Regions from separate parts of the Arthrobacter zhangbolii genome, predicted to be linked through region 1. Evidence: predicted binding sites of a transcription regulator. Region 1 holds the regulator's gene; the other holds the start of a gene.

The links. Region 1 encodes LexA, which represses DNA repair genes until DNA is damaged. Its sites were predicted from a motif close to TCGAACANNTGTTCGA; they were not measured.
Region 2: the regulator LexA is predicted to act here: its motif matches at 2,765-2,780, upstream of MUK71_RS09730 (LexA family protein).

What each region holds. Positions count from the first base shown of each region.
Region 1 is NZ_CP094984.1:1,317,747-1,332,730, reverse strand. Features, by position in the region: gene infC (translation initiation factor IF-3) at 1-912, opposite strand, end outside; gene MUK71_RS06185 (DUF1844 domain-containing protein) at 1,322-1,750, shown strand; gene MUK71_RS06180 (MFS transporter) at 1,837-3,150, opposite strand; gene MUK71_RS06175 (SseB family protein) at 3,185-4,033, opposite strand; gene priA (bifunctional 1-(5-phosphoribosyl)-5-((5-phosphoribosylamino)methylideneamino)imidazole-4-carboxamide isomerase/phosphoribosylanthranilate isomerase PriA) at 4,036-4,785, opposite strand; gene MUK71_RS06165 (hypothetical protein) at 4,809-4,967, opposite strand; gene hisH (imidazole glycerol phosphate synthase subunit HisH) at 4,973-5,611, opposite strand; gene hisB (imidazoleglycerol-phosphate dehydratase HisB) at 5,608-6,225, opposite strand; gene MUK71_RS06150 (histidinol-phosphate transaminase) at 6,341-7,441, opposite strand; gene MUK71_RS06145 (LysM peptidoglycan-binding domain-containing protein) at 7,623-7,988, opposite strand; gene lexA (transcriptional repressor LexA) at 8,475-9,224, shown strand; gene MUK71_RS06135 (ATP-dependent DNA helicase) at 9,339-11,390, opposite strand; gene hflX (GTPase HflX) at 11,383-12,966, opposite strand; gene MUK71_RS06125 (class I SAM-dependent methyltransferase) at 13,151-13,768, shown strand; gene dapF (diaminopimelate epimerase) at 13,765-14,691, opposite strand; gene miaA (tRNA (adenosine(37)-N6)-dimethylallyltransferase MiaA) at 14,727-14,984, opposite strand, start outside.
Region 2 is NZ_CP094984.1:2,095,066-2,110,049, forward strand. Features, by position in the region: gene MUK71_RS09710 (aldo/keto reductase) at 1-528, opposite strand, end outside; gene MUK71_RS09715 (NAD-dependent epimerase/dehydratase family protein) at 680-1,717, shown strand; gene MUK71_RS09720 (TM2 domain-containing protein) at 1,759-2,391, shown strand; gene MUK71_RS09725 (hypothetical protein) at 2,431-2,577, opposite strand; gene MUK71_RS09730 (LexA family protein) at 2,807-3,226, shown strand; gene MUK71_RS09735 (Y-family DNA polymerase) at 3,219-4,526, shown strand; gene MUK71_RS09740 (CPP1-like family protein) at 4,678-5,124, shown strand; gene arfB (alternative ribosome rescue aminoacyl-tRNA hydrolase ArfB) at 5,196-5,618, shown strand; gene MUK71_RS09750 (CoA transferase) at 5,621-6,991, opposite strand; gene MUK71_RS09755 (SDR family oxidoreductase) at 7,099-7,932, shown strand; gene MUK71_RS09760 (DUF1697 domain-containing protein) at 7,963-8,532, shown strand; gene MUK71_RS09765 (serine/threonine protein phosphatase) at 8,556-8,927, shown strand; gene MUK71_RS09770 (DivIVA domain-containing protein) at 8,936-9,106, opposite strand; partial or broken gene MUK71_RS09775 (DivIVA domain-containing protein) at 9,146-9,298, opposite strand; gene MUK71_RS09780 (hypothetical protein) at 9,578-10,018, opposite strand; gene MUK71_RS09785 (MOSC domain-containing protein) at 10,149-10,715, shown strand; gene MUK71_RS09790 (hypothetical protein) at 11,142-11,813, shown strand; gene MUK71_RS09795 (hypothetical protein) at 12,094-12,573, shown strand; gene nrdF (class 1b ribonucleoside-diphosphate reductase subunit beta) at 12,814-13,788, opposite strand; gene nrdE (class 1b ribonucleoside-diphosphate reductase subunit alpha) at 13,843-14,984, opposite strand, start outside.

The sequences.
Region 1 (14,984 bases):
GGGCCGGGCAGCCGGCTTGGGCGGTGCTGCAGGCTTTGCCGCGGAAGGCTTCGGGACCGCTGCGGGCTTCGGAGCAGCAGCAGGCTTGGCAGCCTCCGCCGGCTTGGCGGGAGCGACTTCAGCGGCCGGCGCGGGGGCCGGCTTGCTGGCAGCGGCAACGCGGCGGGCCTCGGTGGCGGCCTTTTCAGCAGCAGCTGCCTTGGCGCGCTTGGCGGCCTGCTCCTTCTCTGCCTGCTCCTGCTCTGCACGGGCCTTATCGGCCTCGGCAGCGGAGGAGCCCAGACGAAGACCGTCCGGCAGGAGGTCGGCAAGGCTCTGAGTCATCGGAGCCTTGTCCGCCGAAGTGTCCACCCGTGCAGGTGCTTCACCGTTCCTGGCAGCCTCGTTGGCAGCCTTGGCATCTGCACGCTGCGTGGCGCGGCGTGCTTCCGCCTTGGCTTCGGCCTTGTTCTTCAGCGGGCCGATGACCATGACCATGTTGCGGCCGTCGATGCGCGGCGTGGACTCAACCACACCCACCTCGGCGACGTCCTCGGCGAACTTGTTCAGCAGCTTCATGCCCATTTCGGGGCGCTGCTGCTCACGGCCGCGGAACTGGATCATGGCCTTGACCTTGTCACCTGCGCCCAGGAACCGCATGGCGTGGCCACGCTTGGTTTCGTAGTCGTGGGTGTCAATCTTCAGGCGGAACCGGATTTCCTTCAGAACGGTGTTCGTCTGGTTCTTCCGGGCTTCGCGTGCCTTGACGGCGGCTTCGTACTTGTACTTGCCGAAGTCCATTAGTTTGCACACCGGGGGCTTTGCCTGCGGTGCTACCTCAACAAGATCCAGGTCGGACTCGGCTGCAAGGCGGAGTGCGTCCTCAATGCGGACCACGCCTACCTGCTCACCTGCCGGACCTACCAGCCGCACCTCGGGGACGCGGATCCGATCATTGATTCTTGGCTCGCTAATGTTGCAGCTCCTGTGTTGTTCAAAACGGCTACCGCCTGCAACTGAAGAAGGCCCCCAATTGCAAGCGCAATCGGAGGCCCGTAGGAGGGTCGGCGGTAACTGTCTCGAAGCCGGTTCGAGGCAGTTAGCTCCCGGAACGGTTCAGCCGCTTCGGGAAGTCCGTGGACTTTCCTGCTGCTGGCCCGTCGGGGCCGACCTGAACCCGGCAACTCTGCGGCCTTTACGGGCAGTCAGGCTGACGCGGGTGGGAGGGGACTCCGCTTGCATACCGGTTACGCCGCCTTCAGGAGAAAGTGTGATTTTCATCCCGCCCGTAGAGGGCATTGAAAGTAACGACAACCAGTCGGTCTGTGACAAGCTTACCAGTATGAGTACCCCACAGAGCAATCCGGCAGGGGAAGCAACCCGCCACTCCTTCCCCGGAACAACCGAAGAGTCCGAAACCGCTGCAGCTGCACAGCAGGAAGTCGCCGACCAGATGCGCGACATCGCCGAGGTTCCGGCCGTCGAGGTCATTACGACGGCGGCGGTCCACCTGATGAGCGCAGCAGCCGTCAAGTGCGGCCTGGCCGAAGGCGACGACGCCGAGGCCCTCAAGGACCTGGACGAGGCACGGAAACTGATCACCGCCCTGGCCGGCTTTGTCACGGCTGCCGCGCCGGAAATCGGCAGCCAGCACGCAGGACCGTTGCGTGACGGCCTGCGTTCCCTGCAGCTTGCCTTCCGCGAAGCGTCGGTAATCCAGGACGCGCCGGGCAAGGGCCCGGGCGAGAAATTCACCGGCCCCGTCAGCTAACCCGCTCCGCACCCCTTAGCGCGCCCGAAGAGCCTCACCTGGTGAAGCTCTTCGGGCGTTTTTATGCCCGGGCCGGCATGGCAGGCCTAGCGGACGGGTGCGGAACGCAGGAACAGCCGGCGGGCGGACAGCGTTGCCAGCACCAGCACCGCTGCAGCGCCGCCGGCCAGCAGGAAACCGGACCAGGGCCCGATCACGTCAATGGCCAGGCCCGCCACGGGCGCACCCAGTGCGGTACCGGCCGTCATGGAGGAGCCGTACCAGCCCATGGCTTCACCGCGCCGGTTCTCGGCCACCAGATCCGCCACCCGCTCCGAGGCTGCAGAAAGTACCGGGGCGCAGAGCAGGCCTGCGGGAATGGATAGCAGGGCCAGGCTCAGGGTGTCCGTGGCGAAGGCCATCGGCATGGTCAGCACCGCCATGGTCAGCAGCAGGGACATCGGCGAGAAGCGGCGCTTCATGGCGCCGTAGACAATCCCGCCAATGGCTGAGGCGGCACACCAGGCCACGAAAACGATGCCGACCTCGGAGGGATTTCCGCCGGCTTCCACCGAGGCCACAATCCCGACGTCGGTACTGGAGAGCAAAAGCCCTGCACCTATGGCAACGGCAAACACCACGGCCACTGCCGGGCTGAACCAGGTGAAGTTCCCGGCCACTCCGTGACGCAGCCGCTCGAACATATTCTGCGGGCCGTCGGGCAGGCCCGCACCGGTAAGCTCCATCGGCGCTTCCTGGATATTTGCCGGCGCCACCGCCACAGCGGTGGCCGCCGCAGCCTCCTGCTCGTCAACTGCGGTCACAGCCTTCTCAGGTTCCGGGGAACGCGTGGGCGGGTTGAACCAGATCAGCAGGAGCCCGGCCACGGCCGCGGAAAGTCCCACCGCGGTCAGCCCGATCACGGAGGATATCTGCGTGGCAATCACGGCCCCCAGCGCGGGGCCCATCATAAAGATGAGCTCGGTGGCGATGGAGTCGAGCGCAAAGGCGGTACGCCGCTGTTCGCCGGTGGCCAGCACACCGAGGGACTGGCGGACCACACTGAAGACCGGGAGGGTGAACACTCCGCCCACCAGTGCAAGGACCAGCAGCCACTCAAAGCTCACGTGCGGGGCCGTACTCCAGATCACTGCCTCGGCGATGACCGACGGGATCAGGGCCTTCCGGAGCCCAATGGTGTCCACCCGCCGTCCCCGCCAGGGAGCGCCCACGGCGATGCCGATGGTGACCACGGCTGCCACGGCACCTGCGGCCGCATAGCCCCGGTCCATGGTGTTCACTACATGCAGGGTGAGCAGGACGCCCGCCGCGGAATGCGGAAACCGGGCGATCATTCCGACTATCAGCAGGCGGCGGATCGGTGCGATCCGCAGCATTTCGCGGTACAGACCAAAATTCACGGCAGTTCTCTTCCGGCGGGTTACGCCTGACGGGTCAGCGGGTGATTTTGATGTCCAGGGAATCCACGCGCTCAACAAACTCGGGGTTGGCAGTCAAACGCTGTTGCAGGGCGGCCACAATGGCCTGGATGTCCTGCGGACCAAGTCCGGGCGCAAGCTGGAGAATCATTCTAAGCTCCGGGCCGGCCCCTCCCCCGCCCACCGGTGTTCCGTCGGCGGTCCTGGAGGCGGTGCCCTGCCCCTGCTGCAGCGTTACCGCCAGGATCTGCGGGTCCGGCCCGGCGGCCGCTTCGGCCATCTCCACCAGGGCGGGGTCGGTGTAACACGGCACCCAGTCGCGCTGCTGGCCGAGCGCCCACATGGCCGGGCGGCGGACCACAAAAGTGAAATCCGCTCCCGGGTCGACCACCAGCAGCTGGGCATCCTCCGAAACAGCGGAGAGCGCTGCCCGCGGCGTATACACGGCCACCGGCCGGGCTTCGGAGTGCCAGCGTTCCAGTGCCTCAACCGACGTGAATACCGGCAGTGCCTTGCGCCCGTCCGGCGCGGTCAGGGTGACCAGCGCCATGTCCGCCTGTTTATCGGCCGTGAGTCCGTGCTCGGATTCGGTTTCCTCGCCGAGCACGGCCACAATCGGGACAAACACGCGGGCGGTGGCGAGGGAGGCCACCACCTCCGCTTCACTGCCGGTGCCGGCGATCAGCTTGGCGACGGCGTCCACGTAACCGGGATTGGCCCGTCCGTCATCGCTGTCGAAATTGTGGAGCGGATTTCCCTCACCGGCCAGGTCCCGGCCTGCCCACGGCTGCCCCGCCGAATCAGTGGGGCCGCCGGCACCGGCCAGTGCCGCAGCGATATGTCCGGGCAGTTCGCGAGCAGCCATTCTCAGCGGTCCGGGTGCCCGGCGACGTCAAAGGCCTGCGGCAGGGTGAAGGCACCGGCGTAGAGCGCCTTGCCCACAATGGTTCCTTCCAGGCCCAGGGGAACCAGCTCGCGCAGGGCTGCCAGGTCATCCAGGCTCGAGATGCCGCCGGAAGCCACCACGGGGCGGTCGGTACGCTTCAGCACCTCGCGCAGCAGCTCGATGTTCGGTCCGCGCAACGTGCCGTCCTTCGTCACGTCCGTGACCACGTAGCGCGGGCAGCCGGCTTCCTCCAGGCGGGCCAGCACCTCCCAGAGGTCGCCGCCTTCCTTGGTCCAGCCGCGTGCCGCCAGCGTGGTGCCGCGGACATCGAGGCCGACGGCGATGGCCTGGCCGTAGCGGGCAATGGCGCTGGCGGTCCACTCGGGGTTCTCCAGTGCAGCGGTGCCGAGGTTGACGCGTGCCGCACCGAGTTCCAGGGCCTTGTCCAGTGACTCGTCGTCGCGGATGCCGCCGGACAGTTCCACCTTGATGTCCAGGGATTTCACCACGCGGCTGAGCAGGTCCAGGTTGGAGCCGCGGCCGAAGGCGGCGTCCAGATCCACCAGATGGACCCAGTCCGCGCCGTCATTCTGCCAGGCAAGGGCGGCATCCAGCGGATCGCCGTAGCTGGTCTCGCTGCCGGCTTCGCCCTGCACAAGGCGCACGGCCTGGCCGTCAGCCACATCAACGGCGGGCAGGAGTTCAAGGACGGGGGTTTCGCTGAAGGGCATCTCTTGTGCTTTCGGTGGTGGGGTCAGGAGAGGTTAAGGGTCAGCAGGTAGGCACCCAGCAGGGCCATTCCGGCCAAAACCCAGAAACTGATAACAATAATTTTGGACATGCCCTGGCTGCGGAAGGACACCGCACCGCCAATCAGCAGACCGGCCAGGCCCATAAGAACAATGCTCCACATAGCCGCTAGCCCAGTGTCTTCAGCCAGTTGTTCAGCAGCGCAGCGCCGGCTTCGCCGGACTTTTCCGGGTGGAACTGGGTGGCTGACAGGGCGCCGTTCTCAACGGCGGCAATAAAGGGTCCGCCGTGGTCCGCCCAGGTGACCTGGGGCGGGCGCATGGCAGGCTGGGTGACGTCGAAGTCCCACTTCTGCACGCCGTAGCTGTGCACGAAGTAGAACCGTTCGTCCTCGAGGCCCTCGAACAGCGCTGAACCTTCCGGCGGTGTCACGGTGTTCCAGCCCATGTGGGGCACGACGTCGGCAGCAAGCCGCTCCACCACTCCGGGCCATTCGCCCATGCCCTTGGTGCGGACGCCGTGTTCCACGCCCTCCTCGAAGAGGACCTGCAGGCCCACGCAGATACCCAGCACCGGGCGCCCGCCGGCAACCCGGCGGCCGATCATGCGGAGGGCATCCACGTCTTTGAGTCCCTGCATCACGGCCGCGAAGGCACCGACGCCGGGGACCACGAGCCCTTCCGCGTTCAGGACGTCGTCGGGCCTGGCGCTGAGGGTAACGTTCGCACCGGCATGCTCAAGGGCGCGGACGGCTGAGCGGATGTTTCCGGAGCCGTAGTCCAGGACCGTGACGTTGCGGGCACTCACAGGGCGCCCTTCGTGGACGGAATTCCCTCTACCCGCGGATCCGATTCCACGGCGGCGCGAAGGGCGCGGGCGAAGGCCTTGAACTGCGCTTCGACAATGTGGTGCGGGTCCCGCCCGCCCAGCACCCGCATGTGCAGGCAGATCTGGGCGTGCAGGGTGATGGCTTCAAACACGTGCCGGGTAAGCGAGCCGGTGAAGTGCCCGCCGATCAGGTGGTATTCCTGTCCGGCCGGTTCGCCGGAATGCACCAGGTAGGGGCGTCCGGAGATATCGACGACGGCGTGGGCCAGCGCCTCGTCCAGCGGAACAGTAGCCTCGCCGAACCGGCGGATGCCTGCCTTGGTGCCCAGGGCGGTCTTGAGTGCCTCGCCGATGCTGATGGCAATGTCCTCGACCGTGTGGTGGACATCGATGTGCGTGTCGCCGGTGGCCCGGACGGTGAGGTCCATCAGGGAGTGCTTGGCCAGCGCGTTCAGCATGTGGTCGTAGAACGGCACGGAGGTGCTGATGTCTGCGCGGCCGGTGCCGTCCAGGTCCAGTTCAACGAGGACGGACGATTCACTCGTGGTCCGCTCAAGGCGGGCAGTGCGTCCGGTAGCGGTCTCCACAGTCATGGGGTTCCTTCAGGAAGGTCGGGGTCGGAGCAATGGACAAAGCTCCGGCAGGTTCTCAGTTTAGTCCCGGTGCGGCCGGGTCCCGGAATCGTGGCCGCCGCGGACGGCGGGCCGTTCAGGCCGGAAGCAGGGACCGCAGCACGGTAAGGAAGGTATCCGTTTCAGCTTCCGTACCGGCCGTGACGCGGAGATGGCCCTCAATGCCGATGTCCCGAACCAGGACGCCGGCTTCCAGTAGGCCTTCCCAGACAGCGCGGGGGTTCTCCATGCCGCCGAAGAGCACGAAGTTTGCGTCCGAGGGTGCGGGGTCCAGTCCGAGGTCCGTCAGCTCCCGCACGATCCGGTCACGCTGGCCCTTAATGTCCTCCACATTGGAAAGGAGGGCATCGGCATGGGTCAGCGCGGCGTTGGCCGTGGCCTGGGTGATGGCCGAGAGGTGGTAGGGCAGCCGGACCAGGCGCAGGGCATCCGCAATCTGGGGTGCTGCAGCCAGGTATCCGATCCGAGCCCCGGCCAGGGCAAAGGCCTTGGACATGGTGCGGGAAATGATCAGGCGTTCCCGTCCCGGCAGCAGCTGCAGGGCGCTGGGGGTATCGGCGTGGGAGAACTCCGCGTAGGCCTCATCAACCACCACGATGGCGTTGGACGCTTCGCCCGCTTCGTAGGCAGCTTCGATGACGTCCAGGCCAAGGGCCGTTCCCGTGGGATTATTCGGCGTGCACAAAATGATGATGTTCGGTGCCTGGGCACGAATCTGCGCGGCGGCCGATTCCGGGGTCAGGGAGAAATCCGCTTCCCGGGTGCCGGTGACGTAGGCGGTGCCGGTACCGCTGGCAAGCAACGGGTACATGGAGTAGGTGGGCGGGAAGCTCATGGCCGTCCGGCCGGGACCGCCGAAAGCCTGCAGGATCTGCTGGAGAACCTCATTGGAACCGTTGCCTGCCCAGATGTTCTCCGGCACCAGCCCGTGGCCGAGGTACCGTGCCAGTTTTTCCCTCAACTGGGTGAATTCCCGGTCCGGGTAGCGGTTCAGCCCGCCGACGGCGGACTCCACTTCGGCAACGATGGCCCGGCGCACGTGCTCGGGCAGTCCATGGGTGTTTTCGTTGACGTTCAGCAGGATCGGCACATCCAGCTGCGGGGCCCCATAGGGCGTCAGGCCTCTGAGGTCATCGCGCAGGGGAAGTCGGTTCAGGTTTTCCAGCTGTTCACTCACCAGTACAGCTTAAGGCGCTGCGGGGACAGTTCCGGAATCCGGGCCGCCTGCCTGCACTTCTAAGTCCCTCCATGAAGAACGCTCCCTAGGCGGAGACCGGTCCCCGGATAAAGACCAGTCCGCGAGCCTGAGGCAGGGGACGGCTCCCGCATGCAGCACGCAGGAGCCCGGTTCCCGAAGGTCAGCGCGTCACCGGGATGTAGAGCTGGCGGCCGGCCGGCACAGTGGCATCATCCAGGTTGTTCAGTTCCACGATGTCGGCAACTACGGTGCGGGGATCCCGGTCAGGGGCGAATTCCGTGGCGAGAGACCACAGGGATTCCCCGTTCGAAACGCTCACCTGGATAGTGCGGGTCTGCTCCGGGGAGTTGCCCGAGGCCATGGCGGGTGCGGTGAAGAATCCAATGAAGACCAGCAGGGCGGCCGAGGTCAGCATCAGCGGTGCTCCAACCAGGAGAAGCCGGCCCCGGCGGGTGAGGCGCAGAGGTGCCTGGGATAAAGCGGGTGCGGCTGCAGAAGGAACAGCGGGAAGTACGTGTACTGACATGTCAATACCTTTCCGGTCCGAAGCGCAGAGCTGCCGCCGTCCGCCCGCAATAAGCACGGGAGGAAACACTGCGGCTCGAAACTGCATTCGAACATCTGGTGGAGCCAGCGAGGTGTCGGCAGCCCGGACTCGAATGTATGTTCTAAGTTGTACTCGAACATTTCTAGCACTTATCTACGAACAATGTCGAGACTCGCTCGAATATATGTTTGATAAACGTGCTGCGCTCCCCTAGCGTTGAACCCATCGGAAGCGGCTGGAACCAACTAACCATCCGCCTCTGACAAAACGGCCGGGACCGGACAAAGACCGGGCTGCAGCACCGCCCGGACAGAACCAGACCGCCAGATTCAAACCGCCAGAACCGCCAGAACCAACCGGCCCGCAACCGCGGGCCGTCCGTGAAGGGAAGCCGACGTGGCCCGCAGGACTGTTTCCAATGGCAGCACCCCTCCCCCTGCCGCGCCGGCAGGCCGCTCCAAGGGCCTGACTGCGCGCCAGACCAAGATCCTGGAAACCATCCAGCGTTCGGTTAGCACCAACGGCTACCCGCCGTCCATGCGCGAGATAGGCGACATTGTCGGTCTGGCGAGCCTTTCCAGCGTCACCCACCAGCTGAGCCAGCTGGAGAAACTCGGTTACATCCGCCGCGACCCCAAGCGCCCCCGGGCCATGGAGATCCTGGTTCCGCTGCTGCTGCGCGATGCCGGTTCCTCCCGTAACGGCGAGGCCCCCGGCGCCGAGTCCGCAGGCACCTCCGGTTCCGGCAATGCCGTCACACGTCAAAGCTCCGCGCAGGACGGGTCCGCTACCGGCGTGGCCGGCTCAGGCGGCGCGGTGGCAGACCTCACCACGGCAATCGACACGGCCATGGTGCCCCTGGTGGGACGGATCGCCGCAGGCGGGCCCATCCTTGCCGACCAGCAGGTTGAAGAAGTGGTTCCCCTGCCCCGCCAACTCGTGGGTCACGGTGACCTGTTTATGCTCCGGGTTGCCGGTGACTCCATGGTCGATGCGGCCATTTGCGACGGCGACTGGGTGGTGGTGCGGCGCCAGCCCACCGCCGAGAACGGTGACATCGTCGCGGCCCTGCTGGAGGACGAGGCCACGGTCAAGACGTTCCGCCAGCGCAACGGGCACACCTGGCTGCTGCCGCAGAACACGCGCTACGAACCGATTCTGGGCGACGAAGCGACCATCATGGGCAAAGTCGTATCGGTTATGCGTTCCCTCTAGGCTCCAGACCGAAATACCCACAGGGACTAAACAGCAGTGCCCCGGCTACCGGCCGGGGCACTGCTGTTTAACGGCACGTGTTTATCCGCGCGCATATCGACTGGTCCAGCCGGGTCATCTTCCCGCGTCCGCTGGCTGCCCGGCGAGCCGCTGCAGTGCCTGCAGGACCACGGCCCGGTCGGTCGTGGCCCAGAAGGGCGGCAGGGCTGCCCGCAGGAAGCTGCCGTACCGGGCGGTGGCCAGGCGGGAATCAAGCACCGCAACCACGCCTTTGTCGCCGGAAGCCCGGATCAGCCGGCCGGCGCCCTGTGCCAGCCGCACGGCGGCGTGGGTGGCGGAAACGCTCATAAAGCCGTTGCCGCCCGCCTTGGCCACGGCACGGGTGCGGGCGGTCATCAGCGGATCATCCGGGCGCGGGAACGGGATCCGGTCCATAATCACCAGCCGGCAGGAGGCTCCCGGAACGTCAACACCCTGCCAGAGGGACATGGTGCCGAACAGACAGGTCTCGTCATCCTCCGCAAACTGTTTGACCAGGGCGGACATGGTGGATTCACCCTGGCACAGGATGGGGAAATCCACGCGGGAACGCAGCGCCTCGGCGGCTTCCTCGGCCGCCCGGCGGGAGGAGAACAGTCCCAGCGCACCGCCTCCGGAGGCCTTGATCAGGGCCTCAATCTCGTCGAGCTGTTCCGGCGAGGTTCCACGTCCCGGTTTGGGCAGGTCCTTCGCCACGTACAGCACACCCTGGCGGGGGTAGTCGAAAGGGCTGCCGACGTCGGTGCCCGTCCATTTCGGGGCACCGGCACCCAGGAGTCCCAGCGCGCCGGCCACGGGGCCGAACTCGGCGCCGATGGCAAGGGTCGCCGAGGTCAGGACCACGGTATGCCCGTCGAAGAGTCCCTCCCGCAGCCGGCCTGCCACGGACAACGGGGCCACGTTGATGACGGGCGGCGAATCCTCTTCGGGCGCGGTGTAGCCGGCGCCGGGCGCAAAAGTGCTCGTCCGCGATGCCCAGACGACCTCGCCGGAATTGCCGGCATCGAGGATGCGTTCGCACATTTCCTGCACAGCCAGCAGCCGTGAGCGGGCCATCTGCCGCCCGCCGTCCACTGCATCCGGGCCTTCGGGTTTGGAATCCGACAGCGCCGTCCGGGTGGATTCTCGGACATGGCCGAGCACCATTTCCTGGTCCTCGGACAGGCCGGCGGCCAGCAGGCCCGAGGGTACCGGCGCAAAGACCTGGTCGAAGGCACGCCCGGCCGCAGCAAGAGGCTCAAGGCTCGCGGAGGTGTGTTTGCGGGCGGCCGCTACCGCTGCGGAGATGATGGTGCCGGAGAGCTGTCCGGTGACGGCTCCCGTGACGCGGTCCTGGAGTTCGTGCGCTTCGTCAATGACCACTACGTCGTAGTCGGGCAGCACGGCCAGGCCTTCGAAGGCGGCAATGGCAAGCATGGCGTGGTTGGTGATCACCAGATCAGCTACTGCCGCCTTGGCCCGCGCCCGTTCGCTAAAGCACTCTTCAGCCACCGGGCATTTCTGCGCGCCCAGGCATTCCATGGAAGTCACTGAAACCTGCCGCCAGGCGCGGTCGCTGACACCGGGAAGCAGCTCGTCCCGGTCCCCGGTCTCTGTTTCCTGGGCCCACTCCCGCAACCGGACAACATCGCGGCCCAGGGCCGACGTCGGTCCGGAAGCAGGCGCAGGGTGCGGCACGGCCTGGTCCTCACCGAGCATAAAGAGCGTGCCGGCGTCGTCGTCCTCGTCCGGGAAACCGCCGCCGGTCTTATGAACGCAGACATAGTTGCTGCGGCCCTTGAGCAGCGCTACGTCCACCTCACGGGGCAGCTTGGGCTCGAGGGTCTTCAGCAGTCGCGGGAGGTCCCGTCCCACAATCTGGGACTGCAGGGCCAGCGTGGCGGTGGAAACCAGCGCCGGCTTATCGCTTTCAAGCGCGTGCGCAATCAGCGGAATGAGGTAGGCGAGGGATTTGCCGGTGCCGGTTCCGGCCTGGACCAGCAGGTGATCGCCCGTCTCGATGGCCTCAGCCACCTGACGGGCCATCTCATGCTGGCCCGGGCGGTTTTGGCCGCCCATGGCCGAGACTGCGGTGTCCAGCAGATCCAGGACCTGTTCCGGCCCCTGAGTGTCGCCCTTTTTACGCATGGGCGACAAACGGCTCCAGTTCGGCAGCCAGGCCCTCACGAACCATAACGTGCAGCCGGGTCCCCGTTTCCCCGTGCTCCATGGAAAGAATCTCCGCATCCTGCTGGTGCAGACGGGAGACGACGTCGCCGCGCTCGTAGGGCACCAGCAGTTCCAGGTCCACTCCGGGGCGGGGAATTCCTTCGGAAATAGCCTGCAGCAGCTCCGGGATCCCTTCCCCGGTGCGTGCGGAAACCACCACGTGGCGGCTCTCGCGCTGGCGCAGCCGTTCCAGCACGTACGGATCGGCGGCGTCGGCCTTGTTCAGGACGATGATCTCCGGCACCTTGCGGGCATCCACCTCGGCCAGCACCGTGCGGACCGCGGCTATCTGTCCTTCAGGGTCCGGGTGCGATGCGTCCACCACGTGCAGGATCAGATCGGCGTCTGCCACTTCCTCCAAGGTGGAGCGGAAAGCCTCTACCAGCTGGGTGGGAAGGGACCGGACAAAACCGACGGTGTCCGCCAGTGTGTAGCCGATACCGTCTTCGGTCTGGGCCTTGCGGATGGTGGGGTCCAGGGTGGCGAACAGGGCGTTCTCCACCAGGACCCCGGCGTCGGTCAGCCGGTTGAGCAGGGAGGACTTGCCTGCGTTGGTGTAGCCGGCAATGGCCACGGAGGGGACGGCGTTGCGCTGCCGGTTGGCCCGCTTGGTTTCCCGGGCCGGCTTCATGCCGGCGATTTCGCGGCGGAGCTTGGCCATGCGGGTGCGGATCTTCCGCCGGTCCAGTTCGATCTTGGTTTCACCGGGTCCGCGCGAGCCCATGCCGGCGCTTGCGCTGCCCACTTGGCCGCCGGCCTGGCGGGACATGGACTCGCCCCAGCCGCGCAGGCGGGGAAGCAGGTATTCCAGCTGTGCCAGTTCCACCTGCGCCTTGCCCTCACGCGACTTGGCGTGCTGGGCAAAGATGTCCAGGATCAGGGCGGTACGGTCAATGACCTTGACCTTGACTATGTCTTCCAGGCCGCGGCGCTGTGACGGGGCCAGCTCGCTGTCCACAATCACGGTGTCGGCACCGGTGGCCATCACAATGTCCTTGAGTTCCTGTGCCTTGCCGGAACCGAGGAAAGTGCCGGGGTCCGGCTTCAGGCGCCGCTGGATGATCCCGTCCAGGACCTCGGAGCCGGCGGTCTCTGCCAGTGCTGCGAGTTCCTTCAGGGAGTTTTCGGCGTCGGCAGCGGTGCCTTCGCTCCACAGTCCGGCCAGGACAACCCGTTCCAGCCGAAGCTGGCGGTATTCGACTTCAGTAACGTCTTCGAGTTCGGTGGAAAGGCCGGCGACGCGGCGCAGTGCGCGGCGTTCCTCCAGATCCTGCTGTTCACCGTCGTGGACGGAGTGTTCTTCACCGGATTCCGCGAGTGCCAGTGCGCGTCCGCGGCGCTGGTCGCTGCCGGACGCGGTTTTGGTTTCAACCGCACTTTCCTTCGAGAGGATCCTGTCGATGACGCCCTGGATGTCCGCGGGACTCAGTTCCGGCGTGGAACCTGCTGCGGAGCCGTCCCCGGAATTCAGGGCACGGGAGTTGTTGATGGTCATAATCTCCTTATGAGGATGTACTTAACATGGTAGGCCAGATAACGGACATTTCCCGGGCCACCATTCTCAGCAGAAACCTGCCGGCACCGCAATGGATTTCCGCACCTCTGCACTGTTCCTTACAACGGCTGCGGAGCCGCGGAAATTCCGCAGCGGACCCGCACAGCGACTAATCTGGACTGTTATGGGTTCAGACCACTATTTCTCTTCCACTCCGTCCGGACCCGAGGTCCGCAAGCCCCTGCGCGTCACCCTTGCCGGGTCCGAACGGGTGCTGCAGACCGCCGGCGGAATCTTCAGTCCCGACGGCATTGACAAGGGCACCGCCGTCCTCCTGGAGGAAGTCCCCGCGCCCCCGGCCACGGGCAACCTGCTGGATATTGGCTGCGGCTGGGGCCCCATAGCCCTGACGCTGGCCCTGCGCTCCCCCGCGGCCCGGATCTACGCGGTGGACGTCAATGAACGCAGCCTCGGCCTCACACGGGACAATGCGGCGGCGCTGGGCTGCGACAACGTCCTTACTTCCCTGCCGCAGGACGTGGACCCGGACGTCCGCTTCGACACCATCTGGTCCAACCCGCCCATCCGGATTGGCAAGGAAGAGCTGCATGCCCTGCTGATGCTCTGGCTGCCGCGGCTGGCTTCCGGCGGCACTGCCTGGCTGGTGGTGCAGAAAAACCTCGGGTCGGATTCGCTGCAGCGCTGGCTGGCCGAAGCGCTGCCGGCCGGGTTCGCCGTAACCCGGCACAGCACCGCAAAAACCTTCAGGATCCTGAAGGTGCACCGCTCCGACGCTGCCTAGAGCAGCATCCCCCGGGCCACCAGCACTGCCGGACCGCTGAGTTCCACGTGTTCGCGGCCTTCCGGGCCGGCCAGGAACCGGACGCCGACGACGCCGCCCGGGACGGTCACTGCCCAGCTGTCCGGAGCCTGGGCGCCGGCCCAGAAACGGACGGCCACGGCAGCCGCGCAGGCACCGGTGCCGCAGGACAGGGTCTCCCCCACGCCGCGTTCGTGTACGCGCATGGTCACCAGGCCCACGCCGTCTTCAACCAGCGGCTCCGCGGGGACTACGAATTCCACGTTGGTGCCGTGCTCCGGTTCGGGCTGTACCGACGGCGGCGCGGTCAGGTTGGTGCCGGCAAGTTCGCTGAGCTCGGCGAGGGCAACCACGGTGTGCGGGTTGCCCATATTCACCGACAGCCCCGGGCGGGGCACCTCGAGTCCCCCGGCGTTTACGACGGCGTCCATGGCCTTCGCAGCGGCGTGGTCCGGGTAGATGAATTCCCACGGTCCCATGTCCACGGCGTAGCCGCCGGAGATGCGGCTCACCGTCTTCAGCCCTGCACGGGTGCCGATGGCCAGGCTCTCCCCCTCGCCGAGTTCCAGCAGGTGTTCTTCAAGCAGGAAGTGGACGAATACTCGCACTCCGTTGCCGCACATCTCCGAGACACTGCCGTCGGAATTGCGGTAATCCATGAACCATTCCGCCTCCGGCGCCGTCTCCAGCAGGGCTCGGCCCTCGGCGACGAATTCGGAGCGGACCGCCCGGATGAACCCGTCGGCCCCGACCCCGCGGTGCCGGTCGCAGACCGCTGCAACCTCGTCAGCCGTCAGGTTCCGGGAACCGTCAACGTCGGCGATGAGGACAAAATCGTTTCCGGTACCGTGCCCCTTCGCGAAGGGAAGTCCGGCGAGGGACGCCGGGAGGCCGGAAGCGGACAGGGAAGCGGCAGGGCTCGAAGCAGCAGAAGTATTGGTCACTCACCAAGGATACTGGGCCGGCCCCACCCGCGGACGGCCTCGGTTGCCCGGTGGAGCAGTTGCGGGTCGTCATGGTCCAGCCAGGTGATACGCGGATCGGCACGGAACCAGGTGAGCTGGCGGCGGGCGAACTGCCTGGTGGCCACCACCGTAGCGTCTGCCGCGTCCGGCACGGATAACTTCCCGTCCAGTACCGCCAGGAACTGGGCATACCCCAGGGCCCGCGACGCGGTCCGGCCGGAGCGCAGTCCCTG
Region 2 (14,984 bases), 780 kb from region 1:
CGCTGCCTGGCGGAAACCGGGATGAAGTTCAATCTGGTTCACGGCCGGCAGTATCCGGCTCTGCTCGGCCAGGGCGTCAAGATGCTCCACCAGGAAATTGGAGACGCCGATGGCCCGCATGAACCCGTCCTGATAGAGGCCCTCAAGTTCCTTCCAGGCCTGGACGAAGCGGCCCTGCGACGGGACCGGCCAGTGGATCAGGTAGAGGTCCACGACGTCGAGGTTCAGAGTATGCCGGCTCTCCAGGAACGCCGACCGGGCCCGGCCCTGGTCCCCGTTGCGCAGTTTGGTGGTCACAAAGATCTCCGAGCGCGGAATGCCCGACGCCGCGATGGCCGCCCCCACTCCGGCTTCATTGCCGTAGGCTGCCGCGGTATCGATGTGCCGGTATCCGGCGGCGAGCGCGTCCTCGACCACTTCCTGCGTCCGCTCCGGCGGAACCTGGAAGACACCGAACCCAAGCTGCGGAATGGGCACTGAATTGCCCAGTGTCAGATCCGGGACAGGGATGCCTGGGCTGTCGGTCATTGCGTCGCCCTTCCTGGGAGTCCGCCCCGGCCTGTGGCTTAGGCTGGGTGCAGTTGGGTGCCGGGAACCTCCACCTAAGCCCGGCTTCCCGACCCCGTCAAGGAGCGGGCCGGAGGAACTTCGGTCATGGAACTCTCGAGTAAGGCATCGCGTGGCATTGAATCTGCTCTTCATCGGCGGGACCGGCGTGATCAGTTCCGCCGCCGTCGCCCGCGCTCGCAGCCTGGGGCACCGCGTGGCCGTACTGAACCGGGGCGTCTCCGGGGCGCGCCCGGCACCGGCCGGCGTCGAGCATCTCAGCGCCGATGTGCGGGATCCCGCCGCCGTCCGCGCCGCCGTGGGGAACCGGGAGTTCGACGCCGTGGCGGACTTCGTTTCCTACACTGCCGACCATGTGGCCGCTGCCGTGGAGCTGTACCGCGGGCGTACCGGGCAGTACGTCTACATCAGTTCCGCCTCGGCGTACCAGAAGCCGCCGTCGCAGTTGCCTGTCCGGGAGTCCACCCCGCTGCGTAATCCGTTCTGGCAGTACTCCCGGGACAAGATCGCCGGTGAGGATGTCCTGGTGGAGGCTTACCGTGCGGAGGGGTTCCCGGGAACCATCGTGCGCCCTTCACATACCTATGACGCGACCAAGGTGCCGCTGATCGGCGGCTGGACCGATATCCACCGGATGCGGGCGGGGCTGCCGGTTCTGGTGCACGGTGACGGCACGTCCCTGTGGACGCTGACGCACAGCCGGGACTTTGCCACGGGGTTCGTCGGACTGTTGGGCCGGCCGGCCGCCGTCGGGGAGAGCTTCACCATCACCTCCGACGAGTTCCTGCCGTGGGATGCCGTCTACCGCACCCTGGCCTCAGCGGCGGGGGTGCCGGAACCGCAGCTGGTGCACGTGGCGTCCGAGACCATCGCGGCCCATGATCCGGGGCGCGGCCCGGGACTGCTGGGAGACAAAAGCCATTCCTCCGTCTTCGACAACACCAAGATCAAGGCCCTGGTTCCCCAGTACTGTGCGGCCATTCCCTTTGCTGCCGGCGCCCGCGAAATCCTGGGCTGGTATGACGCCCATCCGCAGGCGCAGGTTCCGGACGCGGGCTGGATGGATGTCAGCGACCGCCTGGCTGCGTGGGCCGGCGCCGGCGCGGCCGACGGCAAGCGGCGAAAGAAGTCGCCGGCACCCGGTGTTTGACTGTTAGAGTGCCTGCAAGAGGCCAAATGAAAGGCAACAGCATGTCGGATAAAAACCCGTTTGCGGGACTGGGTGACGGAGCACGTTCCAATTCCGGTCCCGACGGCGACCAGTACGCCTACCCGCAGTCCAACGAACCGCGGCCGGCACCGCGGCCTCCGGAGTCCCCGGCCCCGCAGCAGGCACCGTATCAGCAGTACCCGAACCAGCAGCAGGGCCAGTATCCGGCCCAGCAGTACCCGGGCCAGCAGCAGGGCCATGCCTACCCCGGCCAGCACCAGACGCCGCCGCAGTACCCCGGCTATCCCGGCGGCCAGCCCCCGCAGGCCTACCCGAACCAGGTCCAGAACTACCCCGGCCCCGGGCAGCACCACCCGCAGCCCGGATACGGCCAGAACCAGTTCGGTCCCGCCCCGTACGGGCAGGGACCCTATGCACAGGGTTACCCGTCCCAGAAGTCCCGGGTGGTTGCCGGTCTGCTGGGCGTATTCCTCGGCGCCTTCGGGGTGCACCGCTTTTACCTGGGCAACTCCGGCATCGGCGCAGCCCAGGTGGTGGCGACCGTGTTCACCGGCGGCTTTGCCGGCGTCTGGGGATTTGTGGAAGGCATCATGATCCTCTGCAACGCCCAGCCCTTCCGCACGGATGCACGCGGCATCCCGCTCAAGGGATAACGCGACGCAGGACTGTCCCGTCCGACGACGGCGGGACAGTCAGCCCTGCATGTTACGGCGGTAGCGGTGCTCCAGCAGCAGGCGGGCTCCGTTGACCACCAGCGTTTCGACCGGCACCCCCTGTTCCTCGGCCAGTTCCTCCAGTTCCCGTCCCAGCTTCGGCGGGATCTGTACCTCAATGATCATGGCTTAAATCGTATAGCCGCCGCTGGCCCCTTCCTGACGGAACGTCCGTCAGCTGCGTCACCCGGCAGTGTGCTCCGGCCGGATATGCCTGCCAGTCAGCGGCACGGATACCCGAAGACGGACCCGCCCGGCTGCCGGACCGCCACCGCTGCCCCCGCCCCGACGTCGGCGGTGCTAGTCTGGACATTCGAACGTTTGTTCTAGTGCAGCCCGGCGGGAAGGCGGATACATGGCGGTGTTTTCAGCAGACCGTTCCCGCAGGACAACACCGCCGGCGGAGTCCGACGCCGCAACGGCAGCCGGCTTCCCCAGCCCCGCCCGCGACTATTTCGACGGCCGGATAGACCTCAACCGGCACCTCATTCGCGACCCCACTTCCACCTACGTGGTGCGGGTGGACGGCGATTCAATGGCGGGCACCGGTATCTGCAGCGGCGATGAACTGATCGTGGACCGTTCACTCACTCCGCGGGACGGCGCCGTCGTGGTTGCCGTGGTGAACGGCGAGCTGGCGGTACGCCGGCTGCTGCTGGACGGCGGCCGGATCCTGCTGCGGGCGGACAGCCCGGGGTATGCGGACATCGAGGTGGCGGAACCGTCCGAACTCTCGGTATGGGGCGTTGTGACGCGCTGCCTGCACCATGTCTGACGCGCCCGGGACGGCCGCTTCCGGCGAACGGATTGCCCTGGTGGACGTGAACAGTTTCTACGTCTCCTGCGAGCGCGCCTTCGACCCGAAGCTTGCCGGTGTGCCCGTGGTGGTGCTCTCCAACAATGACGGCTGCGTGGTGGCCCGCTCGGATGAAGCCAAGGCCCTGGGCATCAAGACCGGGACCCCCTGGTTCCAGCTCGCCGAATCCGCCCCGCAGGTGGGCCTGATCCAGCGCTCCAGCAATTACGAGCTCTATGGCGACCTGAGCTCGCGGGTGATGGAACTGCTGGGCCGTTATGCCCTCTGGCAGGAGGTCTACTCCATTGACGAGTCCTTCCTTGGACTGGCCGGCACCCCAGCCGAACTGGACGCCCAGGGTGCGACCATCCGCGCCGCCGTCGCCCGGCACACCGGCCTGCCCGTCTGCGTGGGCATCGGCAGCACCAAAACCCTGGCCAAGTTCGCCAACCGGATCGCCAAACAGAACCGGCACCTGCAGGGCGTGTGCAACCTGGACACCATGGACCCCGTCGTCGTGGACACCATCATGTCCCGGGTACCGGTGACCGGCCTGTGGGGTGTGGGCTCCCGGCTGGGGGTCAGGCTCGCGGCACTGGGAATCGAGTCCGTGGCGGACCTGCGGGCGGCAGACCCGGCAATGATCCGGCGCAAATTCTCGGTGATCCTGCAGCGCACGGTGCTCGAACTCAACGGGACCTCCTGCATCCCGCTCGACGACGAACGCGCGGACCGCAAGCAGCTCATCTTCTCCCGCAGCTTTTCCACGCCCGTGACCACCCTGGCGGATATGCGCCAGGTAATGAGTATCTACGCGCAGCAGGCCGCAGCGCGGCTGGAGCGGGAAGGCCAGCAGGCCTCCGTTCTGACCGCCTATGCGGGAACCTCGCACTTCAGCACCTCCGCTGCGTCCTTCCCGTCCGCCACCGTCCGGCTGGCCGCCCCGACGTCGGACCCGGTCCTGCTCAGCCGGGCCGCGGTCAACGCTCTGGACGCCCAGGTGGTCGAAGGCGTGCCGTACACCAAGGCCGGGGTGATGCTCAGCGGGTTGGAGGCCGCCGGAGCGCAGCCGCTCTTCGAGGAATTCGTCTCCGCCCAGGAACGCCGGAACCTGGGCGAGCTGCTGGGCCGGGTCACGGACAAATACGGGGCGGCGAGCATCGGCCTGGGCATCGCCGGGATGGCAACCGCCAAACCCGAGTGGACCATGTCCCGCAAATACTCCTCCCCGCGCTACACCACCGAGTGGAGCGAGCTGCCGGTAGTGAAGGCGAACTGAGCGGATACCTGCACCCTCCCGCCCGCATAGGTAGTTCCTGACTGAGTGCCGCTGACAGCCCATGGCCCGGCGGGGTAGCCTGCCGACTCAGGAGCAGGGCGGACTCCATCCGCCCGCCGGCTCCTGTCTCGCAGCCGTCCCGGGGGTTCACATGGAAGTATTCTGGCCCGGCGCCGTCATCGGCCCGGTAGTTATGCTGCTCTGCTTCATCGGCTTCAGGAAACGCGAGGCGCTGGCCCGGGGTTTCTTTGCGGGGCAGGAAGCCCTCCACGGAACGCAGCGGGCCAACCGCATCATGGGCGAACCCGCGGCACGGCCGGGCAGGCTCACGGCTCCCCTGCTGGGCGGCATGGCGCTGGGCGCAGTGTTCTTTGTCCTCTCGGTCACCGGAGTCCTGGCGAGGGACAGTCCGGCGGCCCCGGCCCCTCCCCCGGGCTTTTTCCTTCTCGCGGCTGCGGGCATCGGCTTTGGCGCGTCCGCCATGGTGTATGTGCTGACCCGGAAAGGACGCAAACCCGTCAGGGCGCTGCTGTGGGGACTGGTCCTCGCCGGGATGGCCTGCATCCTCCTCGCCGGGGTGCTGTTCCTGCGCCAATGATGCTGCCGGCCGCTTGATATCCCGGGACGGCTGATATCCGGGTACGGCCGGTTCCATGCGAGGCTGTAACCATGGATCTGGTGGTATCGCCTGCGCTCACAATCCCGGCAGCGGAGCTCACCTGGCGCTTCTCCCGCTCCTCGGGTCCGGGCGGCCAGCACGTGAACACCTCCGACAGCCGGGTTGAGCTGTTGTGGAATGTTGCCGGGTCGGCGGTGCTTACGGAGGAACAGCGCGGGATGCTGCTCGGGCGCCTGCAGAACCGGCTGGTTGCCGGCGTACTCACCGTGACGGCGTCGGAACAGCGCTCGCAGCTGCGCAACCGCGAGACCGCCCTGGCCAGGCTCGCAGCCCTGGTCGCAGACGGGCTCGCCCCCGCACCGCCGAAGCGGCGCAGGACCAAACCCACCCGGGGCTCGAACTACCGGCGGTTGGATGCCAAGAAACAGCGCTCAGCGACCAAGCAGCAACGGCGGCGTCCCCCACGGGATTAGCATCATCGCCAGGCCAGGTCCGCGCTGCCATAGCGCGGCGGAAGCCAGGGATACTCAAGCTGGTGACCGTTGATCTGCAGCGGCGGCGGTACGTAGGTCAGCGACCCATAGTCTGCAAACCCGCTGCGCAGCACCGGACCGGGCAGCGCCGCAGGCTCTGTCCCCGGCGGCGGACCGGGCAGCGCCAGCAGTTCCTGCGCCGTCCGGGCCAGCGAGAGGTGCGCTGAACCCGCGGCCCCCTGCCGGCGGGCCGCCACCAGGGCGAGCGCGGCAGCGGACATTCCCAGTCCGGTCGCGTAGTCCAGGGCCTGCACCGGGAGCGCGCCGGGCCGCCAGCCGCCGTCGTCCCCGGCACCGCCGTACAGGTACGAGATACCGGTGGCAGCCTGCACGATACTGTCAAAACCCCGCCGCCCGGCCCACGGTCCCCGGTCGCCCCAGGCGTCCAGGGACACCACGGCCAGCTGCGGGTACTCCGCCCGCAGCGAGCCGGCATCCAGGCCCAGCCGGGCCATCGATCCGCCGCGGTAGGCGGTCAGGACGACGTCGGCCTGCGCCAGCAGGGCACGCAGCCGGCGGCAGGCCTCCGCACCGCCGAGGTCCGCAACGGCGCTGCGCTTGGCGAATCCGGTGTCCACGTACTGGTCCTCCAGTTCCGGAATGGCCGGCGGATCCACGCGCAGCACATCGGCGCCGAGTGCGCCCAGAAGGCGGCTCCCCGAAGGGCCGGCGATGACCCGGGTCAGGTCCAGCACGCGCAGCCCGTCCAGGGGCCCGGCGTTTCCGGGGCGGGGCAGAGCAGGATCCACTGCGTCGAGCTCCAGCCGCAGCCAGGGTTCGGCCTGCAGGACACGCCCCTGCTCCGAGTCCGCCCATGCCTGCGGTGTCCGCACCTCGGCTGCCAGCCCGCCGTGCGCTGTTACCACCGCTTCCACCTCCGCCGAGGTACGGCCCCGGACCGCGGCGTCCACCTCCCCGGGGCGCTCCGCCCCGAGTGCCGTGAACAGGGCCCGTTCATGGTGTGGATAGTTCGCATGCAGCCGCACCCAGCCGTCGGCGGTGGGCCGGAATCCGGAGAGCGGAGCGAACCCCTGGACGGGCCTGTTGTTGATCCGCAGGTGCGCGTAGGAAGCGAAGGCGGCAGCAGCGCCGTCGGACGTAAAACTGATCCGCGTCCCGCCACCAGTTGACGACGCGTAGGCGGCGACGGCGGCGGCCAGCATCTGCAGGGAACCCAGCGCGAGCCCTTCAACGTCCAGCCGGCCCGCCCACCACCAGCGCCGCCCGGACCAGGACACGGCTTCCCGGGCCTGCTCCGGCAGCAGGCGGGCCAGGCTGTGCAGCAGCGGCGGTACTCTCCCGGGCAGGGTCATAAAAGGATTATGCACCCGGCACAGCTTCCGGAAACCACCGGGTTTAGGCTTGGCACATCGGGGCGGTTCCCGACCCTCTAAAAGGCATTCCCGGACAAAGGAGCATCATGGCAGCGGATGTACTGGTAATCATTGGCGTGGGCGGCATGGGACTGGCCGTGCTGCGCCGGTCCGGGGCCGGCCGGAAGGTCCTCCTGGCCGATTTCAACGAGGACCTGCTCGAAGTGGTGCATGCCGCAGCGCTCGGCGAGGGGTTCGACGTCGTCTCCGCCCAGGTGGATGTCTCCTCCCGCGACTCGGTGGCGTCCCTTGCCGCCACTGCGCGCGAGCTGGGCACCGTGACGGGCGTGGTGCACACGGCCGGGCTCTCCCCCGTCCAGGCCCCGGTGGAGGCCATCTGGAAGGTGGACCTGTTCGGTGTGGCCGTGGTGCTGGAGGAATTCGAGAAAGTGATCGCTCCGGGAGGTTCCGGCGTCGTGATTTCGAGTATGGCCGGATACCTGGGCGGCGGCGGGCTTTCCGCAGAGGATCTGGCCAGCCTCGCGGCCAAGACCGCCGATGATCTCCTGCAGCTTCCGCTGGTTGCCGGCATCGATAACCCGGGATATGCCTACAGCGTGGCCAAGCGGGCCAACCAGGTCCGGGTCCAGGCCGCCAGCCCGCGCTGGGGTGCCCGCGGGGCACGGGTGAACAGCATCAGCCCCGGGGTCATTGCCACCCCGATGGGCCAGCAGGAACTTGCCGGAGAATCCGGCGCGCAGATGCGCGCCATGATCGAGGGGTCCGGCACCAAGCGGGTAGGCACCCCGGCAGACATCGCCAATGCGGCTGCCTTCCTGCTCAGCCGCGACTCCAGCTTCATCACCGGCACCGACCTGCTGGTTGACGGCGGCGTTGTGGCCGCCGTCGAAACCGGCGGGCGCAGCAGGCTGGCCGGCTAGGTGTACTGAGGCGGCCAGGAAGGCGGCTCCATGACTGAGCAGCAGGGACCGGATGCGGAGCACACCCCGTATCTGGTCCTGCTGCGCGGCATCAACGTTGGCGGCCGCAACAAGGTGCCCATGAAGGCCCTGAAGGGACACCTCGAGGACCTGGGCTACCGGGACGTTTCCACGTACATTGCCAGCGGCAACGTCCTGCTCTCCTCGGATCAGGACGCTGCCACGGTGGGGCGGGGCATCGAGGCAGCGCTGACCCGGCACTTCGACCTTGACGATGAACTGATCAGGGTCCTTGTCCTGACCCGGGATCAGCTGCAGGCGGTGGTGGACCGGAAGCCGGAGAACTTCGGCGAACGTCCGGACCTGTACCACTCCGATGCGGTCTTCCTCATGGATATCGACGCCGGAACCGCCATGGGTGCCTTCCGCCCGCGGGAGGGCGTGGACACGGTCTGGCCGGGCGACGGCGTGATCTACTCCCAGCGGCTCAGCGCCGAGCGTACGAAGAGCCGGCTGAGCGCGATTGTTGCGTCCCCGCTGTACAAGTCCATGACCATCCGCAGCTGGAACACCACCATGAAGCTCAGGGACCTGTTCTAACCGCTCAGTGCTAGGGTCCATGCATGGATCCGATGCCGACCGAGAATACTTTTGACCACAGGCGCAGCTGGGACGGCGAACACGTCGGGTACATCCATGTCACCGAGGACGGAAGGTTCGTGCCTTTCGACCTCCTGCACCGCATGCGTACCGGCCCCGGGGATCTGGATGCTGCCGAAACCCTGCTCGATGATCTGGGGCTGCAGATGTTCACCGAGGACTGGTGGCTGGACGTCGACGGCGGACAACGGCTCCCCGTGCTGATCCAGGAAGTCCACCGGGACCGGATCACGGTGGCGCCCACAGCGGAAGGCGCCATTGCGAAGGCAGTCGATATGACTGCCGCCACGGTCCTCCTGCTCCCAACCGACCGGCTGCATCAGGCCGGGCGCTAGGACCGTTTTTACGGGATCACGTTGCCGGAGATCCGGGCGCGAAGCTGCTCATTTTCCGCATCCCACTGTCGAAGCCCCGCGATAATCTTCTGCAGGAAGTCGTCCACTTCGTCCTGGTCATAACCCTCCCGGAATTTTGTGGGCGAGAACTTCTGGTTAATGACCTGATCTGCGCTCATGCCCGGGTTCGCGGTGAACACCGGCTGGCTGAGCGGATTGATGATGTGCCGTTGAAGCAGCTCATTTTCTTCCTGGAGCCGGCGCAGTTCCCCGACAATCGTGTCCAGGAACCTGTCCACTTCATCCTGGTCATATCCTTCCCTGAATTTGGTCGGCTGGAACCGCTGCGCCACCACGTCCTCGGCCGTCATTGCCGAGTTGCCCTGCGCCGCTTTTTGCCCTCCCGGCTGCTTATCCGCCGCTGTCTTGGACTTTTTGACCAGTGAAAACACGAAGTAAATCAGCAGGGCAATTCCCAGAGCCCACCAAAGGATTACGGAGCCGCCGTCGTCGCTGCTTTCCTGGGCCATTGCCGCAATATTCGCCAGGAACATGATGTGCTGCCTCTCCTCGGTCTGCCAAAACAATTCGCCCTGAATACTACCGGCAATACCGGATTCCTTTCAGCAATCCCACAGGTTTTATTTTAGCTATTCCGTGCCGCCGTTAGTGACGAACCTGCCGCCCATCGCGTCAGCAAGTTCGGAGACTTCGTTGCTGCCCGGAACTGTACCGTCGCGGCCCGGAAGGACCAGCACATGCCAATTGTTCCCTTCGGCAAAATAGCCGGGCCCGTTCTCCGCACCCTCGATCAGTTCCGTGGCCTCCATCCGGTCCGCCTCGTTGTCGTAGCGGATGATCTCGACCGTTTCAGTGCACATACGGTACTGGGGCAAATAGCCGTCAATCTCCACGGTCACAGGCTCGGCCGTGGTGGCTGGATCGCAGTCCAGGGTCGCGGCAACGGCGTCGTAGGCTTCATCAACGGAGGCGAAGGAGGACAGGGCCGGTTCCGTGGAGGAAGCAGCGGTGCAGGCAGCCAACAGGAACGCCGCAGGCAGCAGCACCAGCGCAGAAGCAGTCCTTTTCATTCCATGTCCCCCGTCCGCGGCAATTTCGCATATCCTCGCACGCTTCGGCGCGTATGCCCACCACCTTCTGCCCGCCGGCGAGGCCTGCCGGGACGGCCGGCGCACCGGAAGAAACGGATAGCGTAGAGACATGAGCTACGCGTACGACGTCGAGATCCTGCACTTGCTCGTCTCGGGCGGACACGCCTACTTCGGCCGCGCCAAGGACGGTCCCGCCGATGTTGAGACCGCCGACGCAGATCGGGCAGAGGTAGTGGCGGGCAAGGGCATTGTGGGTGACCGGTTCTTCGGCAAGGCAGCCCACATGGACGCCGCCGTGACCCTGTTTGCCGTCGAGTCCCTGGAAGCCATCGCGGCCGATCTTGGTGCCGGCCCCTTCGATCCGCTGCTGACCCGCCGCAACGTGGTTCTTCGCGGCGCCGAACTGGTGCCGCTCATCGGACAGGACTTCACCCTGCGGACCCCCGGCGGCAGCGTGGACTTCCACGGCGGCCGGCACGCGCACCCCTGTGCGTGGATGGATACCGTCCTGGCTCCCGGCGCACACAAGGCGATGCGGGGCCGGGGCGGGCTGCGCTGCCGGCCCGTGAGCAGCGGCCTGCTGCAGCGGGGACCTGCGGTGCTGATCAGCCCGGTCCCGCTAGACCCTGCCCGGGCGGGAGACCCCTCGCTGCTGCGCCCCGGCCGGCTGCCCTAGGTGCCCTCCTGGTTTGTGGACGGGGCCCGCAAGTGATTGAATCCCCCGGCTTCGAGCACGGCGGCAAGACGCTGACGGGTGCGTGCAACGTCCCCCATCACAGCCTGACCATAGCTGGGTTAAAGCAACGCGCCGCAGCAGGCCTCGAAGGCCCGCCGCGGCAGTGCTTATGAGATTCCGCATTACTTAGCCATATCCCGAGATAGATGGTCAGCCTCCAGTGTCGTTGGCCAACCGTTCTGCCGGGAGTCCATCTGGGCTGCCGCCGACCAGCCTCCTGATTACGAGGAGGTAATCGCTGATCGGACGCGAAGCCCCCGCAACGAGTGCGCCGGCAATAAGGGCGCTGCACAGGTCCAGCAGAGGAAAGACAGGCGAACGCGTTAGGATGGCGCCCACGCCGAAAAATTACACAATGGGGGAAGCATGATTTCGGAAAGCCAATTCTCGACACTTATGACAGAGGACGTCTTCGGCAAAATCGAAGCTCCCGACTGGCTTGTCTCAGAACCGGGCGGCCCTTTCAGCCAGCACGCGAGCTGGGCCGTCTGGAGCAAGCGCACAGATGTAGGCCCCGTAAAGGCATCCCAGGACATGACGGTGGTGGAATCCTACGACGCCCTCAAGGACATCATCCATAACAACGTCATCCTGCTTGGCTTCAACAGCGGGACGCACGCACCCGGTGCGGGTGCCGGACAGCCCTGGGCAAACTTCCACTGCGGCAGCCGTGACTACCTGACGGCCTACGGCACTGCTGGAACGCCCTTGGAGGGTGCCTACATCACCGACTTTTACAAGGGACTTCCAACCAGAAACTCGAAGGAGCTTAAAGACAAGCTCAAGGCGGGCGGTCCGGAATACGAAGCCGGTATCAACAAGCTGATGACGGCTGTCTTTGATCGGGAAATGGAGATCATCGGCGCCGCTCCCGAAGTCCCCGTTATTTGCCTCGGTTTCGATACCTACCAGGCATTCAGCAAGGCGTTCGGCGACAGCCGACCGGCTTTCCGTGCACCCCACGCCGGCCATGTTGCGCTCAACAAAGCGGACTTTGCCGACGAAATGCGCCCGGTCATCGCTGCCGCCGGCCTGTAGATCCCACTGCACCCCAGGCCGCCGAAGGGAAACGGAACTCTGCACAGGCGTCCGCCCCATCGCCCCGCCCCGCCCGGAGCCTTCTGGGACCGAGCGGGGCGGTCGTGCGTCTAGGCACACCCGGGAGATGCCCCTGGTTCAGGCTCGTCGCCTGGGCATCCGAATCCCGCCGCGTTTCATTGACTGTGCCGCACACATGTAGACACAAAGAGCAGCCGCGACTGCAAGCGCTGAATATTCAGAGTCTCCAGAAACATCAATATTTTAGGGCTGGCACTCCTTGAGGGAATCAAGCATCGCCTTTATTGAGTCCCCGCACCGGAAGATTGCATTGAAAACCTTCACTAAGTTCCTACTCCTCATCGCCACGGTCAGCGCTGTGATTACTGTCGCTATACTTTTCTCCGATCAAACCCGTGCGGTTGATGAACGGCTCCCTGTCCCCGCAGAGTTCGCCACCTCAGAGCACAGGGTCAGGGAAGTCGCACCAGACAGCGGAAGGAAGAGAGATTGGGAGTACGAGGATTCTTCAGGCAATAGCATGAAAATGTCGAAATGTGATGATTCCGGCTTTCTCTCGTCGTCCAAGACCTGCTTTGTAACTGAAGATAAAATGGTGTGGTTCGAATATATAGACACCAGAGGCCAATCCCAGGAAGTAATCACTTACGACGGAGTTGAGTACAAGGCAGAATGTATCCGGAACGGCAGTTTCTGGGACTGGAATGTCAAAATGTACTGCGGATCAGAGCCGCGCTGAATCTCCCCTCCCGCGGTGGTGGACACTGGGCCTGGCCGTCACCCGGCAGCTCCGAGACGGCCGCGATGATCACCGCCACCCGGCCGCCGGGCTTCAGTAAGTTGCCTGACACTGGCCAACTAAGTTGTCAGCTCATAGTAAAAACCCGCGGCACCGGACCTTTCGATCCGGTGCCGCGGGTTTTTACTGCGGATTTTTTAGTTCTTCAGCAGCCAACCACCCGGGTGCTGAAAAACGGAACTAGAAGTCCCAGTCGTCGTCTTCCGTGTTCACGGCCTTGCCGATCACGTAGGAGGAACCGGAGCCGGAGAAGAAGTCGTGGTTCTCGTCGGCGTTCGGGGACAGGGCGGAAAGGATGGCCGGGTTCACGTCCGTCAGGGTGGACGGGAACATGGCCTCGTACCCAAGGTTCATCAGCGCCTTGTTGGCGTTGTAGTGCAGGAACTTCTTGACGTCCTCGGCCAGGCCGACGCCGTCGTAAAGATCGTGCGTGTACTGGACTTCGTTTTCGTACAGCTCGAAGAGCAGCTCGTACGTGTAGTCCTTCAGTTCCTGCCGGCGTTCCTCCGGCAGGGTCTCCAGTCCGCGCTGGAACTTGTAGCCGATGTAGTAGCCGTGCACGGCCTCATCGCGGATGATCAGGCGGATCAGGTCTGCAGTGTTTGTCAGCTTGGCCCGGGAGGACCAGTACATCGGCAGGTAGAAGCCGGAGTAGAACAGGAAGGACTCCAGCAGGGTGGAGGCAATCTTGCGCTTCAGGGGATCATCACCGCGGTAGTACTCGGTGACAATCTGCGCCTTCTTCTGCAGGTTCTCGTTCTCGGTGGACCAGCGGAACGCCTCGTCAATCTCCTTGGTGGAAGCCAGGGTGGAGAAGATCGAGGAGTAGCTCTTGGCGTGCACGGACTCCATGAACGCGATGTTCGTGTAGACCGCTTCCTCGTGCGGGGTGAGCGCATCGGGGATCAGGGACACGGCGCCAACCGTGGCCTGGACGGTGTCCAGCAGCGTCAGTCCGGTGAACACGCGCATGGTCAGCTGCTGCTCTTCCGGGGTGAGCGTGTTCCAGGACTGGACGTCGTTGGACAGCGGCACCTTCTCGGGGAGCCAGAAGTTGTTGACCAGACGGTTCCAGACTTCTACGTCCTTCTCGTCCTGGATGCGGTTCCAGTTGATCGCCTGCACGTGGTCGATCAGCTTCAGCTTCTCGGTCATGAATGATTCCTTGTCTTCAAAAGTTCCGGGGAGGGAGTGCGGTTGGTGCAGGCCTTACAGCATGCAGGAAACGCAGCCCTCAACCTCGGTGCCTTCCAGGGCGAGCTGGCGCAGGCGGATGTAGTAGATGGTCTTGATGCCCTTGCGCCAGGCGTAGATCTGCGCCTTGTTGATGTCGCGGGTGGTGGCGGTGTCCTTGAAGAACAACGTCAGGGACAGGCCCTGGTCCACGTGCTGCGTGGCAGCGGCGTAGGTGTCGATGATCTTCTCGTAGCCGATTTCGTAAGCATCCTGGTAGTACTCCAGGTTGTCATTGGTCAGGTACGGGGCCGGGTAGTAGACACGTCCCAGCTTGCCTTCCTTGCGGATCTCGATCTTCGACGCCACCGGGTGGATGGAGGAGGTGGAGTTGTTGATGTAGGAGATCGAGCCGGTGGGCGGCACGGCCTGCAGGTTCTGGTTGTAGATGCCGTGGGCCATCACCGAATCCCGCAGCTCGGCCCAGTCAGCCTGGGTCGGGATCTTCACGCCGGCGAACAGTTCGCGCACCCGCTCGGTCTGCGGTACCCATTCGGAGTTGATGTACTTCTCGAAGTACTCACCCGTGGCGTACTTGGACCGCTCAAAGCCGGCGAACTTGCGGCCGGTCTCGATGGAGAGCAGGTTTGAGGCCCGCACGGCGTGGTAGACCACCGTGTAGAAGTAGATGTTGGTGAAGTCGATGCCCTCTTCGGAACCGTAGTGGACCCGCTCGCGGGCCAGGTAGCCGTGCAGGTTCATCTGGCCCAGGCCAATGGCGTGGGACTGGTCGTTGCCCTTGGCAATGGACGGAACGGAGCCGATGTGGCTCATGTCCGAGACAGCGGTCAGCGCACGGATGGCTGTTTCAATGGTCCGGCCGAAGTCCGGGGAGTCCATGGTCTTGGCGATGTTCAGCGAGCCAAGGTTGCAGGAGATGTCCTTGCCGGTCTCGTCGTAGGACAGGTCATCCTTGTACGTGGTGGGCTCGGAGACCTGGAGGATTTCCGAGCACAGGTTGGACATGATGATCTTGCCGTCGATCGGGTTGGCACGGTTTACCGTGTCCTCGAACATGATGTACGGGTAGCCGGACTCGAACTGGATCTCGGCAAGGGTCTGGAAGAACTCGCGGGCACGGATCTTGGTCTTCTTGATCCGGGCGTCGTCCACCATCT